One region of the Ornithinibacillus jepli genome, then DNA from elsewhere that is predicted to be linked to it. Evidence: a T-box and tRNA genes for the amino acid it is inferred to sense, from the RefSeq annotation. Region 1 holds a T-box; the other holds one or more tRNA genes.
The links. The T-box of region 1 lies ahead of leuS (leucine--tRNA ligase). A T-box ahead of a tRNA ligase gene usually reads a tRNA of that ligase, here a tRNA-Leu.
Positions count from the first base shown of each region.

Region 2: it has a tRNA-Leu gene. The T-box ahead of leuS (leucine--tRNA ligase) is inferred to sense a tRNA for this amino acid. The anticodon was not compared.

Region 1 covers NZ_JBFEGG010000003.1:547,851-553,902, reverse strand. Annotated here, with positions in the region: gene AB1K81_RS14495 (hypothetical protein) at 215-973, shown strand; gene leuS (leucine--tRNA ligase) at 1,024-3,435, opposite strand; T-box leader at 3,574-3,787, opposite strand; gene mnmM (tRNA 5-(aminomethyl)-2-thiouridylate-methyltransferase MnmM) at 3,955-4,512, shown strand; gene AB1K81_RS14480 (gamma carbonic anhydrase) at 4,531-5,058, shown strand; gene metK (methionine adenosyltransferase) at 5,111-6,052, opposite strand, start outside.
Region 2 covers NZ_JBFEGG010000001.1:539-6,840, reverse strand. Annotated here, with positions in the region: gene AB1K81_RS00050 (spore germination protein) at 1-1,157, opposite strand, end outside; gene AB1K81_RS00045 (GerAB/ArcD/ProY family transporter) at 1,117-2,259, opposite strand; gene AB1K81_RS00040 (hypothetical protein) at 2,978-3,496, shown strand; gene AB1K81_RS00035 (hypothetical protein) at 3,729-4,217, shown strand; tRNA gene AB1K81_RS00030 (tRNA-Leu) at 4,714-4,795, opposite strand; gene AB1K81_RS00025 (hypothetical protein) at 4,900-5,373, opposite strand; gene AB1K81_RS00020 (DUF3231 family protein) at 5,383-6,302, opposite strand, start outside.

The sequences.
Region 1 (6,052 bases):
TAAAGATGAAGCAACAACAGTAGAATACATATTATACCTGTTTGGCATACTAGTCAATGGAATATAAGAGAATTGTTATTTCCATTTTTTCACATAAAACTTTTAATACGAATTCATTATACTCAATTAGACTTTCATTTGTTACACTGTATAGCTTCATTTTTTTTACACACGATAACCTTGCATTACTATAACTTAAGAAAAGGGGTTGCCTATGAAAAAGATAGCTTATCCATTACTACTATTATTATTTCTTAGCTTGGATATTTATTCCATAAATGGACAAGAAAATAATGAAAACCCTGAATTTGAAGTAATAAAAACATATGAAGAAGATTTAACTGGTAATGGCGTAAAAGAAGTAATTGAACTAAAGGGAATGCTCTTCTCTCCTGATTCAAATTATTACCGAGACTTAGTTGCAGTCATTACTACAAGTGAAAATAATGTTTGGGAAATTCCTTACATGGGTGGATATAATCCAAACCTAACATTCATTGATTTGAACCATGATAAAGTTAATGACATCTTTTTTCAAAGCGCAACCGGTGGTAGCGGTGGATTATATCAATACCATCTTCATACTCTAATTCATAATAAACTTGCCGAATTACCGCTTCCAGAACAACCTTTTGTTAAAGGGAAATTCCAGGATGGGTTTAAAGTGGAAGTAACGATTTCTCCTGATTTGGAACCAACAATAGTAAACGTAAAGGATAAAGAAGATGAATACGTTCGATTAGGAATCTATAATAAGGAAGGAAAACTTTTACAAAAGACTTCCGCAATGGTAGATCCAATTGCATTTCTTGAACCTAAGTTTATCAGTAAGAGCAAAGGCTATGGCTTGAAGAGCTATCAACAAGTTAGTGGTGCATACCATGCTGATCAATTAGGAACAGTAGAATCGCTGTGGTATTTCGATAGAGATAAATGGATTTTACTTCAGACTAAATGGATGCCAAGTAAATAATAAAAATAAAAAATGCTCCTGTCAGCTTCAACTGTTAGGAGCATTTTTTATTAATTTGCTACTATATTCACTAGCTTACCAGGAACGACAACAACTTTCCTTATTGTCTTACCTGCAATCCATTCTTGAATTGCCTCATCTTCTAAAGCAAGTTTTTCAAGATCATCTTTCCCGATATCTTTAGAAACATTTATTTTCGAACGGACTTTACCCATTACTTGAATAACAATCTCCACTTCATCTTCAACTAGTTTTGATTCATCATAAGTTGGCCATGCTTCATAACTAATTGTTCCTTCATGTCCTAGTCGACTCCAAAGTTCTTCTGCTAGGTGAGGAGCAACCGGCGAAAGTAGTTTTACAAATCCTTCCACATATTCTTTAGGAAGTTCCTCTGCTTTATAACCTTCATTAATAAATACCATCATTTGCGAGATTCCTGTATTAAAATGAAGATTTTCAAAGTCTTCGGTCACTTTCTTAACTGTTTCATGGTAAACCTTTTCTAGATTTTGTACAGTACCATCAACAATTTTATTAGATAGGCTTCCATCTTCATTTATAAACAGTCGCCACACACGGTCTAGGAAACGACGTGCGCCGTCTAAACCATTTGTTGACCATGCTACAGAAGCCTCTAATGGACCCATAAACATTTCATAAAGGCGTAGTGTATCAGCACCATGAGAAGAAATAATATCATCAGGATTTACTACATTTCCTTTTGATTTACTCATTTTCTCATTACCTTCACCAAGAATCATTCCTTGGTTAAATAGCTTCATAAAAGGTTCTTTAGTAGGTACTACTCCGATATCATAAAGAAATTTATGCCAGAAACGTGCATATAGTAAGTGAAGTACTGCATGCTCTGCTCCACCGATATAAATGTCAACTGGTAGCCATTTTTCTAGAAGTTCCGGATCAGCTAGTTTTTCACTGTTTTTCGGATCAATATAACGTAGGAAATACCAACAGCTTCCTGCCCATTGTGGCATTGTATTCGTTTCACGACGACCTTTCTTACCAGTTATTGGATCTACTACATTGACCCAATCACTATTAGCAAGTGGTGATTCACCTGTACCAGATGGTTTAATTTCCTTCATGACAGGAAGTTCTAATGGAAGCTCTTCCTCTGGAACAGTTGTCATTGTACCATCTTCCCAATGAATCACTGGAATTGGTTCTCCCCAATAACGTTGTCTCGAGAATAACCAATCACGTAGACGGTATGTGATTTTCTTTGTACCTACTCCATTCTCTTCTAACCAGCTAATCATTTTTGAGATGGCTTCTTCCTTATTCAAACCATTTAGGAATCCAGAATTTACATGATCCCCGTCTCCTGTGTATGCTTCTTTAGAAATATCTCCACCTGCTACTACTTCAAGGATTGGAAGTTCAAATTTCGTTGCAAACTCATAATCTCTTTCATCATGTGCAGGTACTGCCATAATTGCACCCGTGCCATAAGACATTAGCACATAATCCGCTATCCAAATTGGCATTTTTTCTTGATTTACTGGGTTTATTGCATATGCTCCACTAAATACACCTGTTTTATCTTTTGCTAGATCTGTTCTTTCAAGATCTGATTTCGTTTGTACTTCATTCAAATATTTTTGAACAGCTTCCTTTTGATTTGGAGTAGTGATTTTCTCCACAATTGGATGTTCTGGTGCTAGAACTGCATATGTTGCACCAAACAATGTATCCGGACGAGTAGTAAAGACTGTAAACGTTTCTTCATGACCTTCAATATTAAAGGTGACTTCTGCACCTTCAGAACGTCCAATCCAGTTTCGTTGCATGTCTTTAATACTTTCTGGCCAATCTACTTCATCCAAGTCTTCAAGAAGTCTATCGGCATATGCAGTAATTTTTAACATCCATTGTTTCATCGGTTTACGAATTACAGGATGACCACCACGTTCACTTTTTCCATCAATAACTTCTTCATTAGCAAGGACAGTGCCAAGAGCTGGGCACCAATTCACCGCAACTTCGTCAATATATGCTAGACCTTTTTCATAAAGTTTCGTAAAAATCCACTGGGTCCATTTATAATAATTCGGATCGGTTGTATTTATTTCACGATCCCAGTCATAAGAAAATCCTAGTTCTTGAATCTGTCTTTTAAATGTATTGATATTATGTTGCGTGAATTCTGCAGGGCTGTTGCCAGTGTCAAGAGCATACTGTTCTGCTGGTAGTCCAAATGCATCCCAGCCCATTGGATGAAGTACCTCATAACCTTGCATTCGCTTCATTCGAGATAGAATATCTGTTGCAGTATAGCCTTCTGGGTGTCCAACGTGTAGTCCTGCACCCGATGGATATGGAAACATATCTAGCGCATAAAATTTCTCTTTGTCAGATTTCGTATTGGTCTTGAAGGTTTTATTTTCAAGCCAGTATTTTTGCCACTTTTTTTCGATTTCATGATGATGAAAGCTCATTTCTTTTTCCTCCTTTTTATTTAGGTATTTATTGTTAGATTGTTAAATACTAACCTTGCCCGTGCCCGGAACATAAGCCTTACAAAAAGTACCTAATACTTAATATATTGTAAAAACAAAAAAGCCTCTCATCCCAATAAAAGGGACGAGAAGCTATATTTCCCGCGGTACCACCCAAATTAACGAAAAGTTCGTTCACTTGTATCCTTAACGCGGATTAACGGCAGAAACTACTTCGCTTCACTCCTGCAGCATTAAAGGCGAGTTCGCAACTTCTCAGGGACAATTCACACCAACCATTGTCTCTCTTTACCTGAGTTACATTACTACTACTCCTTCGCATCGCATTTCCATATTTAAATTGAATTTTAATCAATACTACTAGCTTTGTCAAGATATTCCTTTTTTATAATTACTATATGAACTTCTTCCAAATTTGCACATGTTTTTTTAGTTCATAAAAATGTTTTAACATGCTATTCTAAAAACAGATTGAATTTTGCATAAGGGGTACTTAGGATGAAAAGCATATTAAACTATTCACACCATTTATTAGAAGAAATTATTTCTCCAGGAGAGACAGTTATTGATGCTACATGTGGTAACGGTAATGACACATTATTTTTAAGTAAATTAGTTGGAGAAACTGGGGAAGTAATAGCATTAGATATTCAAGAACAAGCGATTGATAATACTGATCAATTATTAGTGGAACATCATTGTACGAACGTTTCACTAGTTTTAGATAGCCATGAGAATATTGAAAACTATTTATTTAAGGATATAGAAATCGGAGGTGCCATATTTAATCTCGGTTATCTACCAAAAAGCGATAAATCTATTATTACAAAAGGTGAGTCCACCGTAAGAGCAATTGATACTATATTAAAACATCTCAAGAAAAATGGACGGATTATTCTAGTAGTTTACTATGGACATGAAGGTGGACAGGAAGAAAAAAATACTATTTTAAAGCATGTCATCTCGCTAGATCAAAAGCAGTATAGTGTACTTCAATATGGTTTTATCAATCAAAAGAATAATCCTCCATTTATAATCGCGATACAGAAAAAATAATCAAGGAGTGGTTTTAAATTGATTCATCATTATAAAAACATATCACCTTCTATTCATCCAACTGTTTTTGTAGCCAAGGATGCTGTTATTGTTGGGGATGTAACTATTGAAGAAGAATCTAGTATATGGTTTAAAACTGTAATACGTGGAGATGTTGCTCCAACAAGAATTGGTAAACGTGTTAGTATTCAAGATTTATCCATGCTTCATCAAAGTCCCAATAATCCTCTAATTATTGAAGATGATGTTACAGTTGGGCACCAAGTAACACTTCATTCTTCTATCATAAGAAAAAATGCTTTAATCGGTATGGGGTCTATTATATTAGATGGGGCTGAAATTGGCGAAAGCGCTTTTGTTGGTGCGGGGAGTTTAGTTCCACCTGGTAAAAAGATTCCACCACATACATTAGTTATGGGAAGACCAGCAAAAGTAGTACGAGAACTAAATGGAGCTGATTATAAAGAAATGGAACGTGTTCGTACCTCTTATGTTGAAAAGGGACATTTTTATAAAAAACATACTAATTTAGGGCTGGAATATTAAAACTAGAAAAAAGCTTAGAACTTGTAGTTATCAGTTCTAAGCTTTTTATACTTTATTTTGTTAGTTCTAATAACGCTTCTACTTTATCTGTTTTTTCCCACGGAAATTCTACATCAGTTCTTCCAAAATGCCCATAAGCAGCTGTTTGCTTGTAAATTGGATTTTGCAAGTCAAGCATACGAATAATGCCAGCAGGTCGTAGGTCAAAAATGTCTCGAACAGCATTTACTAGCTCTTCTTCACTGACTTCACCAGTACCGAATGTATTGATTGCAATGGAAACCGGTTCCGCTACTCCGATTGCATAGGCAAGTTGGACTTCACATGAATCAGCCAGTTTTGCTGCTACTATGTTTTTTGCTACGTAACGAGCAGCATATGCAGCTGAACGGTCAACTTTAGTTGGATCCTTACCACTAAACGCTCCTCCACCGTGGCGAGCATATCCACCATACGTATCTACAATAATTTTTCTTCCTGTTAATCCAGCATCCCCTTGTGGTCCACCAATCACAAAGCGTCCTGTCGGGTTAATAAAGTATTTTGTCTTCTCATCTAATAATTCAACTGGAACAACTGGCTTAATCACATGTTCCATTATGTCTTTTTCAATTTGTTCTAATGTGGCACTTTGTGAATGCTGGGTAGAGATAACAATTGTGTCTACACGAACTGGTTGATCTTCTTCATCATATTCAATGGTTACTTGTGTTTTTCCATCCGGACGAAGATAAGCAACAGTTCCATCTTTACGTACATCACTTAACCGTTTGGAAAGCTTATGAGCTAAGGAAATTGGTAATGGCATTAATTCTTTCGTTTCATTACATGCAAAACCAAACATTAATCCTTGGTCGCCAGCTCCGATTGCATCAATTTCGCTTTCTGTCATTTTGCCAAGCCGAGCTTCTAATGCCTTATTTACACCACTTGCAATATCCGGTGATTGCTCATCAATTGCAGTTAAAACCGCACAAGTATCAGCATCAAACCC
Region 2 (6,302 bases), on a different contig from region 1:
TGACCTAATACTAAACCACCAACAATCGAAACGGCTGCACCAACTGTCTTCGGTAACCTAATACCTGCTTCCCGAAGAATTTCAAAAATAATATCCATGATGAAAATTTCAATTGCAATACCAAGTGGTACCCCTTCTCGCTGCCCAGACATAGCGATTAATAACGGGGTTGGTATCATTTCTTGATGAAAAGTAAGTAACGCAACATAAAGACCTGGTAAGGCTAATGAAAGAATAAAGGCAAATGTTCGTAGCATTTTCATAAAGCTTGCGATATCATACCGTTGATAATAATCTTCATTAGATGTTAGGAACAGACCAATAGTTGCAGGTACCAAGAGAACTACAGGCGTACCATCTACCATGATTGCTATTCTACCTTCTAATAATCCTGCAGCAATTCTATCCGGCCGCTCCGAGTTAAAAATGGTTGGAAATGGTGTATAGCTTTTCGTATCTTCAATTAGTTCCTCAACATAGAGAGAATCAAGAATACCGTCGATATTAATTTTATCGATACGCGAAATAACCTCTTTCACAATGTCGTCTTTGGCAATACCAGAAATATAAAGAACTGCTACGGAAGTTTTGCTTTCCTGTCCAATTGACTTTTTATAAACCTGTAGCTTAGGAGTATTCACCCTTTTACGGATCAAACCTACTCCCGTCATTAGTGACTCGTTAAATGATTCACGTGGTCCACGTACCACTGTTTCAACGGTAGATTCTGATACTGGTCTTCTTTCGCCTCCAGACGTTTCAGCAGCGTAAGCGATATTATTCCCATCCATCAGAATAATTGAATAGCCTCGTAATAAATGCTCTAAAACTTCGTCATGTTTGGTAAGTTTCTTCATTTCATTTGTAGAAACCGCTATATCGTTAATGGCTGATGTTAAATTATGTAGCTGACTATTTAAAGCAAAGATAACATGTTGGTCAATAATTTCTTTTTCAACTAAGCTTTCCAAATACAAGACGGCAACTTTTCGATGTTCGCCTTGTATGTAGCGTACAAACAAATCAGAATCACTTCCAAATATTTCTTTAAATTGGTTGATATTTTTATCTAATTCATCAAAAATTTCTTGTTTTTCTTCATCATTATTAACGTTATTAGTTTTTGTTTGATTTACTTGTTTCCTTCGTCTTATCATCACTTTTCCGCCCTTCTAACTTTTGACCTGTTTTCCTGAACTGACTGATTGTTAGCAAGACAAGAGGTAATATCAACCCAACAAATGTAGCGTAATATGGATAATAATTTTTTAAGAAGCGATAAATTCCGATTAAATCCTCACTATTGATGATGGACACGATAGCAAGTAAAGCTGCAAGTGGAGTTACTAACATTTTGTAATCATCCACCTTGAATAACTGTGCTATTCCTAATGACATGGCATAAAGAAAAACAGTTGCTTTTCCAAACGATCCTAGTGACCAGAGTAAAATCCCCAGAATATCCAATCGCTGGAAAGCTCCTATTTGGACGTCCCTTAAAATTAAGAATGTAGGAAAATAAAGACCTTCCCCTCTCTCTTCTCCATAGATAGCAATCACCCCTGTGATAGGGCCCACGAACATAATAATCAGAATCATCATTGTAACAATGGAGTACCTTTTCAGTTGCTTCGTATCATTGATAAAAGGAAAGATCATACTTAAAACAAAAATAGAGCTATATAATGCGACAAGTGTTAGCGTCCCATGAATGACAGGCTCGAAAGAATCCTCTAAGATTGGGAGGAAATTGCGATAATCTTTATCCTTGTGAGTAAGAGCAGATGCTAAAACCCCTATTGGAATTAAAAAGACAAGGATTGCTTGATTCGTTCTAGCAATTACTTCTAGCCCAGAGCGCACTGCATATCCTGCAAGTATTAATATTGCAACTAGATAGATTAATATTGGTGTACGTGGTGTAACAGCAGATGTATAGAACTCCCCAAATCCTCTTATGGCTAGACTTACTTCATGAAACAAATACAATAAAAATATAATGACAACAAATTTACCTAACCATTTTCCCAATATTAATTGACTATATTCAACCATCGATTGCCCTGGATATCGTTGGGCTAATAACGCAACGATAAACCCCATAAGTATTGCAGGCAAAATAGCCAGTAATAGGGAAATCCAACTATCTCTACCAGCATGACCAAGGATGACAGGAATAAATAACAGATGACCTGTAACGGTTATCCCAGTGATTCCTAGCATTAAGGCTTGACTCTTGGAAATATAAGTTTTATTCATGTGGACACCTCAATACTTTTTAGAAGCATGAACAATATTAGTTATAGACATTAACGTTTTAATCTAAACAGTTCATCGATAATTAATTCAGGGAATATTTCCAAACTTACTAACTACCAATGTCCAAGAAGTTGAATAATCGATACCTTATTTGATTTGGTGAAAATGTTTAAGATAAATTAAATTTATTATTTTATTTCCCAAAACCAAGAAAAGCCCACAAACATTGGTGATTCCCTGTTTGTAGGCTTTTCTATTATGTTTACACTGAAGCAAAAACTCGAGCCCTAAATTTAAAAAAATATGCTCTGAGTTGAAATCGTACTCTTTAAAAATTATCCAAACGTATGGACAGAGACATTTCCATCATATGCCAATTAATATATTTTTCTTATATCCTTTATATCTAGTTGCAAAGGACTTCGATCTAATAATCTTCGCTGCTTACTTCCATCCTTTGCTAGAAGGTCTAGTGCACTTTCTGGTATACCATAATCCTTCAATGAATTTGGAATTCCAACATCACGAACTAATTTAGCTAGCTAATGTCGATAATCATTACCCTTAGTGAGAGTGTCTTTTTATACATGTTTCGAGAAAGTTGTTCATGAAAAGTAAGTCTAAATTAAAACTTTTCTTATAATATTTCCCAAGTAAAATTTAAAGGGATTTTGTAAATTATCATCGAATACTATTTTATGCGGAAAAGGAGGTTTCTATGTTAAAGTTCAAAAGCACAGCATTTAAGATTTTAGGATTATTTTTAATAACTATAATCATCTCACTTGTATTAGTAAGTGTTACTGCAGCTGAAGATGAATTGAGTGAATTATTAATTGAAGAAGAACCTATTAGTTTACTCACTATAAAGTATTCATCTAATGTATTAGTAAAAGAAGACTCTTCCAATCCAATAAGTTTTAATAGCACTGTTAAAAAGGCAAGTCTACAAGGTGATTATTTTATATTACTTGGTCGCTCAATACGTGACAATAAAATTAAAGGAGGAAGACAATATATAAATAGTGGGAATAGCAGCGCCGCAAGAGCTGAATTCAATAAAATTGGTGGTAAAAACTACGAATATAGGACGGAACTTCAAGATGGTCAGATAAAATACCTTAAAGAAGGTTCTGATGGAACAGCAGTCTTATATAGAAGTAAAAGTACTTATGATAACATTCAAAGGCCTACAATCTCCTTCAATGGTTATAAGGTAAGGTTTATTGGAGATTGACGTTTTAGATTTATTAAATATCGGTAAAACCCTTAAAGCTTAAATTTATTAATTATATTTAGTCGATTAATAAAATTGTAATTTGGCAATCTATTTTTGAGAAATAGTAAATACAATAAGAAATTATTAATAAATAATTTAATCAAATAAATTCTATTAAAAGTAGTTAGTTGTCTATTCAGGGAGGAGTAAATATAATTTTAATAATGTGAGGAAAAGAGGAAGTTATAGAATGAACAAAGGATGGAATAAAATAAGACAGTTAAAGGGCTCAACGTTAATGGGGATATATTCAAAACAACTTGATGTTTCTCTCGGAAATAAAAATATCGTGCTACATCTGGTAGTTCCTATATTAAAGATAGTATCCCAAGATTCGAATGAATTTTGGTATTGGAGATTAGAATGGTTTGAGGATGAAGTAGGTGATGATCTTTTAATAATAAATGAACAGGAAACACCTGAACCATTAAGGCACACCTATGAGCCAGATATTGCGCCAAATCAACATCTTGTTTTCGGTTCTTATTTTTCTCTTGAAAATAATACAATAAAAAAGGTAATTGGTTACGGATATGAAGATAAAGATGATAAGAGTTTAACTACACTACTTTTTGAGCTTGAGGAATTATATCTTACTATTACTGCTGGCCCAATTATAATTGGAAGGATACTTGATAAGAAGCCCAATAATCTAGGAAAGCAAATTTTTGTTATGTAACCTAAAGAAAGAAGAATAGATGATAGATGGATAGAAGAGTAAAAAGCACCTCAGCAAGTTCGAGGTGCTTTTTTATTTAGAAATTCATCTAATCATCTTGTAGTATATTAGTAAGCGTCAAATAGTCCAAACTTATTCTAGGTTTGTCAAATAAAGTGTGTAAATAGTTTTTAAGTATGCATCTAGATAAAACACTTCCTGTTAGAAAAAGCAGTCATTCTTGATAGTGAACTACTATTTAAAACATTGTTAAGTAATATTAATAGTAATGACCTAAGCTACCACTACCATTTACTACATGTCTGCACAGACAAAAATTATAAAAAAATTTTCCCTTAACATGTGTAAAATTTTGTGTGAAAAAGTTTGTTCACTGTGTAAATAATTGTTTTCTATATTATTTAAACGTAGCTTAAATAGCAAAAAACTCACAAACATTGATAGAACAACATTCATGAGTTTTTTAGTTGTTAACGTAATGTATTTTGCTTGAAAGTACCGGTGGTCGGGGTCGAACCGACACTCCATAAGGAACACGATTTTGAGTCGTGCGCGTCTGCCAATTCCGCCACACCGGCATATTAAAAATTGACGAATGTCTTGACTGACAAATAATAATATAGCACGGAATGGGGATTGAAGTCAAACTAAAAACCTTACTAAACTAATTCTACTCACTACCTTATCTCTCGTTCCTTTTAATCCAGTTTAATAAAAATACTCTAATACCTTTTCCTATTAAAAATCCAACAATAAGAAATATAATAGGTAGCCAAATAACACCTAAGTATAGCCCATAAATATTAAAAGTCGAAGAGTATACTACACCAATGGTACCAATGTATGCTGAAAAGACAAAAGGAATAAATGCATAGGGCTCTTCCCCTCCACCTGCATCCCGATAAGCATCCCATATCGCAAACAAATAAATACAAGGATAAAACATCAACCATTGATACTCAACAGATGCAATGGCTGCATGTATATCACCATGAAAGCTTGGGATGATTGCATAATTTAATCTAGACTTAACATTTACAATGAACTCTAATAATATTAAAACTGTACCTTTAAAAAGTTTGCCATTTAAAAACTGACCAAATCCAGGTAAGGCAATACTCCACAGTAATACTTCCAGTTTCCTGTCCTTTGACATCTCTGCACACTACCCATCTGCCAATTGTTGTCTATCAGATGCCATAGGGGGTTCCTCTAGCCATCCATTATTTATCATAATATTTGCGCCATCCTCACAATACTTTAGGATTTCACTGCTTAGCCTTGAATAATGATTTCCAAGATCTCGTCTATGACTTGTAGCTAAACTTACCCCATAATACCCTAAGACAGCAGCATTTAAGGTTGTTGTATGAAACATGATTAATTTGTCTGAGAAAACAAATGTAGTGCTGTCCGTAACTTCTGTTTCTAATGTCATCGGTATAGGCAAATTGTTCTCACGCATAATTGATCCTAATACCTCGGCATGCTTTGATGTTATTTCCTTCCCTCTTTCCATATACTGTCTAACTTCTTTTGAGTTAGCGACCTGTGCAAAACTAATTAATGTTGCTATTTCTAAAGCATTCCGTAATATATTGGAAAATAGGTTCGATATCTCCATACCATTAAGTGGCCGTCTTTCAGCAAACCACCCAATCAAAAAACGTTGTTTCTCCACATAAGTGGCTCTCTTAGGTGGTGATAAATATGGTGGACGTACATTAAGGCCCTTTGATAGCATCAGCTTCAACGCCATTTTATGTAGCTTATTAGTCTCACTAAGATTTTGAGAAAAATAATCATAGACATCTTCTCTAGCTGAGAAAGCGACAGCAACTCCATAATTGTTCATACCGACTTGAGACATATCCCGAATGTATACAAGTATATAGTTATCGGAATACAATCTTGGGGCATTAATATCAACATCCTCATTAACACTAAATCCGATTGGTATTGGATATTCTTCAGCCTCAAAAAACGCTTCAATTTTAGATAAGTGTGATTCTGCTAATCCAATAGCATGCTTCACAATTGATTTAATATTTTCATCTTCCACTATATTGAAAAAGTACTTTAAGA